Regions from separate parts of the Microbacterium sp. MDV22-iso44 genome, predicted to be linked through region 1. Evidence: predicted binding sites of a transcription regulator. Region 1 holds the regulator's gene; the other holds the start of a gene.
The links. Region 1 encodes HrcA, which represses chaperone genes, less so after heat shock. Its sites were predicted from a motif close to TTNGCACTCGNNNNNNNCGAGTGCNAA; they were not measured.
Positions count from the first base shown of each region.

Region 2: the regulator HrcA is predicted to act here: its motif matches at 1,852-1,878, upstream of groES (co-chaperone GroES).

Region 1 covers NZ_JBZVWS010000001.1:236,780-240,189, reverse strand. The annotation lists gene dnaJ (molecular chaperone DnaJ) at 1-770, opposite strand, end outside; gene hrcA (heat-inducible transcriptional repressor HrcA) at 802-1,836, opposite strand; gene hemW (radical SAM family heme chaperone HemW) at 1,907-3,124, opposite strand; gene AC4NN1_RS01140 (DUF1990 domain-containing protein) at 3,124-3,410, opposite strand, start outside.
Region 2 covers NZ_JBZVWS010000003.1:515,144-518,553, forward strand. The annotation lists gene tsaD (tRNA (adenosine(37)-N6)-threonylcarbamoyltransferase complex transferase subunit TsaD) at 1-123, shown strand, start outside; gene AC4NN1_RS12690 (hypothetical protein) at 120-614, shown strand; gene AC4NN1_RS12695 (THUMP-like domain-containing protein) at 616-1,815, opposite strand; gene groES (co-chaperone GroES) at 1,967-2,263, shown strand; gene rarD (EamA family transporter RarD) at 2,401-3,339, shown strand.

The sequences.
Region 1 (3,410 bases):
CTGAAGACGTCGTGCGGGGCGACGGTGACCTCGAGGTACAGGTCGCCGTTCGGGCCGCCGGCGGGACCGACCTCGCCGGACCCGGGGAGCTGGAGTCGAAGACCGGTCTCGACGCCGGCCGGGATGTCGATCGACACGGTGCGACGTGCACGCACGCGGCCCTGGCCCTGACAGGTGGAGCAGGGGTACGGGATGGTCGTGCCGTAGCCCTGGCACGTGGTGCAGGGCTGCGAGGTGACGACGTTGCCGAGGAGGCTCCGGACCGTCCGCTGGATCTGGCCCGATCCGTGGCAGATGTCGCAGGTGACCGGCTGGGTGCCCGGCTGGCAGCACGAGCCCTGGCAGGTCTCGCAGAGGACCGCGGTGTCGACCTCGATGTCGCGGTGGACGCCGAAGACGACGTCGCCGAGGTCGAGGTCGACGCGTACGAGCGCATCCTGGCCCCGCTCGCGGCGTGACCGCGGACGGCCGGCGCGGGTTCCGCCGCCACCGCCGAAGAAGCTCTCGAAGATGTCGCTGAAACCGCCGAAGCCGGCACCTGCACCGGCTCCGCCGAAGCCGCCTCCGTCGCCGCCCGTGTCGTAACGCTGGCGCTGGTCGGGGTCGCTCAACACGTCGTAGGCGTGCGTCACGAGCTTGAACTGCTCGGAGGCATCCTCCCCCGGGTTCACGTCCGGGTGCAGCTGGCGCGCCAGACGCCGGTAAGCCTTCTTGATCTCCTCAGGGCTCGCGTCGCGCGCGACACCCAGGACCTCGTAGTGGTCAGCCACAATCACCTCTCCGGCCCGCGGGCCGATTCGTTCAGCGCGACGTCTCGTCTTCTTCGAGCAACCGCGTCAGATAGTGCGCGACGGCGCGGACCGCCGCGAGATTCGTGGGGTAGTCCATGCGTGTGGGACCCAGCACGCCGACGCGGGCGTGGGACCCGCCGGCGTCGTAGTCGCTCGCGACGATGGATGCCTCGGACAGCCCGAACGGCTCGTTCTCGCGCCCGATGCTGGTCGCCAGCCCGCGGTCGTCGGCGACCATCTCCCCCATGAGCCGCAGCAGCGTCACCTGCTCCTCGATCGCCTCGAGGAGCGGGTAGATGCTGCCGCGGAAGTCGGATTCCCGGCGGGCGAGGGTCGCGGACCCCGCCATGACCATGCGGTCCTGGCGGAACTCGTCGAGCTCCTCGCCGATCGCGCGCAGCACGACGCGGCGGTTCTCCTCGCGCGGGACCGGGGTCTCGTCCTCGAGGATGCGCGCGATCGCCGCCGCGCCGTCTCGGACACTCTTGCCCGTGAGCAGCGACGCCATCGCGAGCTTGAGCTGCGCGGCCTCGTCGGCTGACGGCTCGGACGACAGGAGCACGACGCGCTGCGACACTCGGCCGGTGTCGGTCACGACGATGATGACGATCCGCGGCCCGCCGAGGTGCACGACCTCGACGTGCGAGACGTTCGCCCGCGCGAAGGACGGATACTGCACGATCGCGACCTGACCGGTCAGACGCGTCAGGGAGCGGACGGTCCGGACGAGCAGGTCGTCGAGGTCACCGGTGTCCTCGAGGAAGGCGCCGATCGCGGAGCGCTGCGCAGAGGTGAGGGGGCGGACGTCGGCGAGGTGGTCGACGAAGACGCGGTACCCCTTGTCGGTGGGTACACGGCCCGACGACGTGTGGGGCGCGGTGATCAGCTCTTCGTCTTCGAGGAGCGCCATGTCGTTGCGGATGGTTGCCGCGGAGACGCCGAACTGGTGACGGTCGACGATCGCTTTACTGCCGACCGGCTCGCGCGTGTCGACGTAGTCCTGGACGATCGCACGCAACACCTGAAGACCGCGTTCCGAGACCATCACCCCTCCTCCGCTGGCACTCTCGTTCTGGGAGTGCCAATTCTACCGCGCGAGAAGCGATCTGCTCGGATCACTCGGTGAGTGCGCGGACGACGGCGTCGGCCAGCAGCCGTCCGCGACGCGTCAGCACGATGCGTCCCCGCACGGCCGAGGCGCCGTCGACGAGTCCGTCGGCGATGAGGGATGCCACGTTCCGCCGCCCCGCGACGGTCGCCTCGTCGACCGCGACGCCGTCCACGATGCGCGAGCGCAGCAGGATGACCTCGAGGCGGCGGGCCTCGGCATCCGGTCGCTCCCGTCCCGCCGCCGGGGACTCCCCCAGCGCCAGGCGCTGCGCGTACGCGGCGGGGTGCTTGACGTTCCACCAGCGCAGCCCGCCGACGTGGCTGTGGGCACCGGGGCCGTAGCCCCACCAGTCCTGACCCCGCCAGTACGACAGGTTGTGGCGGGAGCGCTGGGCGGGAGTCGTCGACCAGTTCGAGACCTCGTACCAGCCGTAGCCGGCTGCCGCGAGCAGCTCGTCGGCGAGCTCGTACATGTCGGCCTGCAGGTCGTCGTCGGGGGCGGGTACCTCGCCGCGGCGGATCTGACGCTCGAGCTTCGTTCCGTCCTCCACGATGAGCGCGTACGCCGAGATGTGATCAGGTGCGAGCGCGATCGCCGTCTCGAGCGAGGTGCGCCAGTCCTCGAGCGACTCCCCGGGCGCGCCGTAGATGAGATCGAGGCTGACCGCGAGCCCGGCCTTCCGCGCCGCCGCGACGGCCGTCGCGATGTTCGCGGGGTCGTGCGTGCGGTCGAGTGCCGCGAGGACGTGCGGCACGGACGACTGCATCCCGATCGAGAACCGTGTGACGCCGGCAGCGGCAAGGGTCTGCGCGACCTCATCGGTCAGCGTGTCGGGGTTCGCCTCGACCGTGACCTCGGCGCCGTCCGCGAGACCGAAGGTTCCCCGGATGCCGTCGAGCATGCGCGCGAGGTCGCCCGGCGGAAGGAGCGTGGGGGTGCCACCCCCGAAGAACACGGTGCGAGCCGGACGCAGGGGTCCCTGTGCCGCGAGGACCTCACGGGACAGCGCGATCTCGTGGAGCACCTCGTCGGCGTAGGCGTCCTGGCGTGCACCGCGCAGCTCGGTCGCGGTGTACGTGTTGAAGTCGCAGTATCCGCAGCGGACCCGGCAGAACGGCACGTGCAGGTACACGCCGAAGTCGACGTCGGGATCCACCGGCACGTCGTGCGGCAGCGCGCCGTCGGCGGGTGCGGGATCGCCGAGGGGAAGAGCAGAGCCCATCAGGAACCGGTGGCGTACATGGGCGACATCGCCTGCAGGTACCCCTGGAACAGCGCACGACGACGACGCTTCACGAGGGGACGCCACAGGCGGTAGAGCACGCCGGTCGGCTTGTCGAAGGCGCGGACCGTGAACCACACCTCGTCGTCGTCCCGCCACTCGAGCAGGAACGACTCCTCGCCGCTGACGACCGAGCCGCCGACGGTGCCGAGCGAGAACCCGACCCGCCGCGGCTCGTCGATCAGCGAGATGACGCGGAGCTCGGCATCCGCCCTCATCCCACCGA
Region 2 (3,410 bases), on a different contig from region 1:
GGAGCGATGATCGCCGCTCTCGCCTCGGAGCTGATCATGAGCGGCCGCCCGGCCTCGACCCTCGCCTTCGGCGCCGACTCCACGCTGCCGGTCACGACGATCCAGGTGGCGACGTCCTCATGACCGACGAGCGGATGCCGCCCCCCGCCTCCCCGTCACGGGGCCCCGCCTCTTCAGCTCAGGGTCCGGTCGTCGAGCCGCCGTCCGTCGACGTCGCGTCCGCGCCGACCGATTCCGCGCTCCCGGGGGCGCACCGCGGCGGGTTCCGGCGCGAGCTGACCCAGCCGCTCCCCGTCGCGCCGCCCCTCGCCGTGCACCCGGACCCCGACGAGGAAGCCTCGCCCGACGTGCGGTGGATCCCGCCGGCGCCGGTGCTGCCGCGGAGCGCGGGCTGGTCGCTGCTGTTCGGCGCGCTCGGTCTCGTCCTCGCGTGCTTCGTCGGCTGGGGCTTCCCGGTCGGGATGATCGGCGTCGTCCTCGCGGTCCTCGCCCTCCGCCGGCCGTGGGAGAAGCGCGAGACCGCGTACTGGGGTCTCGGGCTCAGCATCGCGTCCCTGCTGTACAGCGCCGGGTGGCTGTGGTGGGCCGGAACGCAGGGCGCCCTGGTCGGCTGAGTCAGACCCGGTCGGCCAGTATCGCGACCCGCTTCGCGTCCCGTCCCTCGCCCGTCCGCGTGAGGATGAGGGTGGCGGATGCCGCACCCCGCAGTGTGAGCTTGCGCCGGAACTGCGCCGGGTCGACGTCGACGCCGCGCTTCTTGATCTCGAGCGTGCCGATGTCGGCCTTCCGAAGCGCCGCATCGATCGCGCCGGTCTTGAGAGGGAGGGTCTCGCGCACCCGGAACGACTGGACGAACGGGTTCGTGAGCGGGGTGTCGGAGGTGAGGTACGCGATGCCGCCGCCGAGCATGCCGGCGTCGAGGCTCCGTGCGACCTCGCCGATGAGGCGCGCGCGGATGACGGCGCCCTCGGGCTCGTGGACGAACGCACCGAGGTCGCGGACGGGCTCGTCGTCGGTGTCGCCGGGCGCGGTGAGCTCTGCGGCGCTGCCGCCGCGCAGCACGAGCGCCGACCGGCGGACGCCCTCGCGGCGCAGCGATCCCGACCAGAGCACGAGCTCGACCGTCGAGCCGTCGACGCTGATCCACTGCGCTTCGACGTCGTCGGGGATGAGGTCGCGGTCGAGTCCGGGACCGAGCTTGATGCCCACAGGCATCCGTCCTGCGAGGTCGAAGGCCCAGTCCAGCGACGGCGACCAGTCCTCGGGCGCCGTGCGCGAGGTCTCGGAATGGCCGGCGGTGCGCCGGGCCGGGTCGAGCCAGACCGCATCCCACCCGTCGACGTCGGTCTCCTCGGCACGGCCGTGCCGCACGGTGACCGATTCGCCGAAGGGGGCGAGGTTGTACGCCGCGAGCGCGGCCGTCGTCTCGTCCGCGTCGACCGCGAGCACGTCCAAGCCGATGCCCGCGAGCCCCAGAGCGTCGCCCCCGATGCCGCAGCCGAGGTCCGCGACGCGGTGCGCACCGGCATCCCGGAACCGCCCCGCGTGACGCGCAGCAACCTCGAGCCGCGTGGCCTGCTCGAGACCCGCCCGGGTGAACAGCATGCGGTCCGCGAACGGGCCGAACTTCGCCGCAGCGCGCACCCGCAGGTGGGCCTGGCCGACGACGGCCGAGACGAGATCGGGGGAGTGGCCGGCCGCGCGCAGGCGCGAGACGGCGGCGGCGACCTCGGTGGTGGATGCCAGGGGTCCGACCTCGTCCACCATGCGCAATCCCTGGGCGGTCAGGAGGGCGGTGAGCTCGGCCTGTTCCATCCGGCCAGCCTAGGCCGTGCGGCATCCGGACCTCGGTTGGCACTCGCGTTGCATGAGTGCCAACCGCGCCCTAGACTTTCGTTAGCACTCTCGACAAGCGAGTGCTGATGAGTCTTGAAGCAGGACCCCACCAGCAAGAAAGAGGTAGACCGTGTCGGTTTCCATCAAGCCGCTCGAAGACCGCATCGTCATCAAGCAGGTCGAGGCCGAGCAGACCACCGCAAGTGGCCTGGTCATCCCCGACACCGCCAAGGAGAAGCCCCAGGAGGGCGAGGTCGTGGCCGTGGGCCCCGGCCGCATCGACGACAACGGCAACCGCGTTCCGCTCGACGTCGCCGTCGGCGACCGCGTCCTGTACAGCAAGTACGGCGGCACCGAGGTCAAGTTCGGCGCCGACGAGTTCCTCGTGCTCTCGGCTCGCGACGTCCTCGCGGTCGTCGTCCGCTGACACGCAGCACCTTCGACAGGGCCCGGATGCTTCGGCATCCGGGCCCTGTGCTTTTGCCGTGCCGATGGCAGTATCCGCGCGAACGTCGGCAGTCGCCATGACGCGCAAGCTGTCATGACCGTCGTAGGCTCGTACTCATGACACCCGAGGAGACCGCCCGCGAGAAGTCCCTCGGGGGGATCTTCGTCTTCTCGGCGTACGTGCTCTGGGGTTTCCTCCCGCTGTACTTCGTCAGCCTTGCGCCAACGACGCCGTGGGAGGTCGTCGGCTGGCGCATCGTGTTGAGCCTCGTCTTCTGCGTCGCGCTGATCGCGGTCACCCGCGGCTGGGGGCGGATGCGCGTCATCCTCCGCGATCGTCGGCTCCTGCTCTGGACCCTCGTCGCCGGTCTCCTGATCTACGTCAACTGGCAGGTCTTCCTCATCGGCACCCTGACGGGTCACGTCGTCGAGACGAGCCTCGGCTACTTCATCAACCCGATCGCCACCGTGCTCCTCGGCGTGATCGTGCTGAAGGAGCGTTTGCGCCCCGCCCAGTGGACCGCCGTCGGCATCGCCGCCGCGGCTGTCGTCGTCATCATCGTGGCGGTCGGCAACGTGCCGTGGATCGCCCTGACCCTCGCCGCGAGCTTCGCGACCTACGGGCTGGTGAAGAAGCGCATCGGACCGTCGGTGGATGCCGTCAGCGGCCTCACGCTCGAGTCTTTCTGGCTCGTGCCGATCGCCGTCATCCAGCTCGTCGCGGTCGGAGTGACGTCGGGGCTCACGATGGGGCGCGAGGGCACCGGCCACACGATCCTGCTCTTCCTGGCCGGAGCCATCACGGCGATCCCGCTCCTCTTCTTCTCCGCCGGAGCCCGACGCACGTCGCTGACCGTGGTCGGCATCCTGCAGTTCATCGCGCCGATCATGCAGTTCCTCACGGGCGTGCTCATCCTGCACGAACCCATGCCGTTCGAGCGATGGATCGGATTCGGGCTCGTCTGGGTGGCGATCGCGGTGTTCGCCGTCGACTCGCTCCTGGCCTCGCGTCGCCAGCGCACGCGCGCCGTGACAGCCGTTCCCGACCCTGTCTGAACCGCATCGGATGCCGCTTTCCCGACCGTTATGGGAGCGTGCCCACCTCGTTACACATCGTTAACGAACGG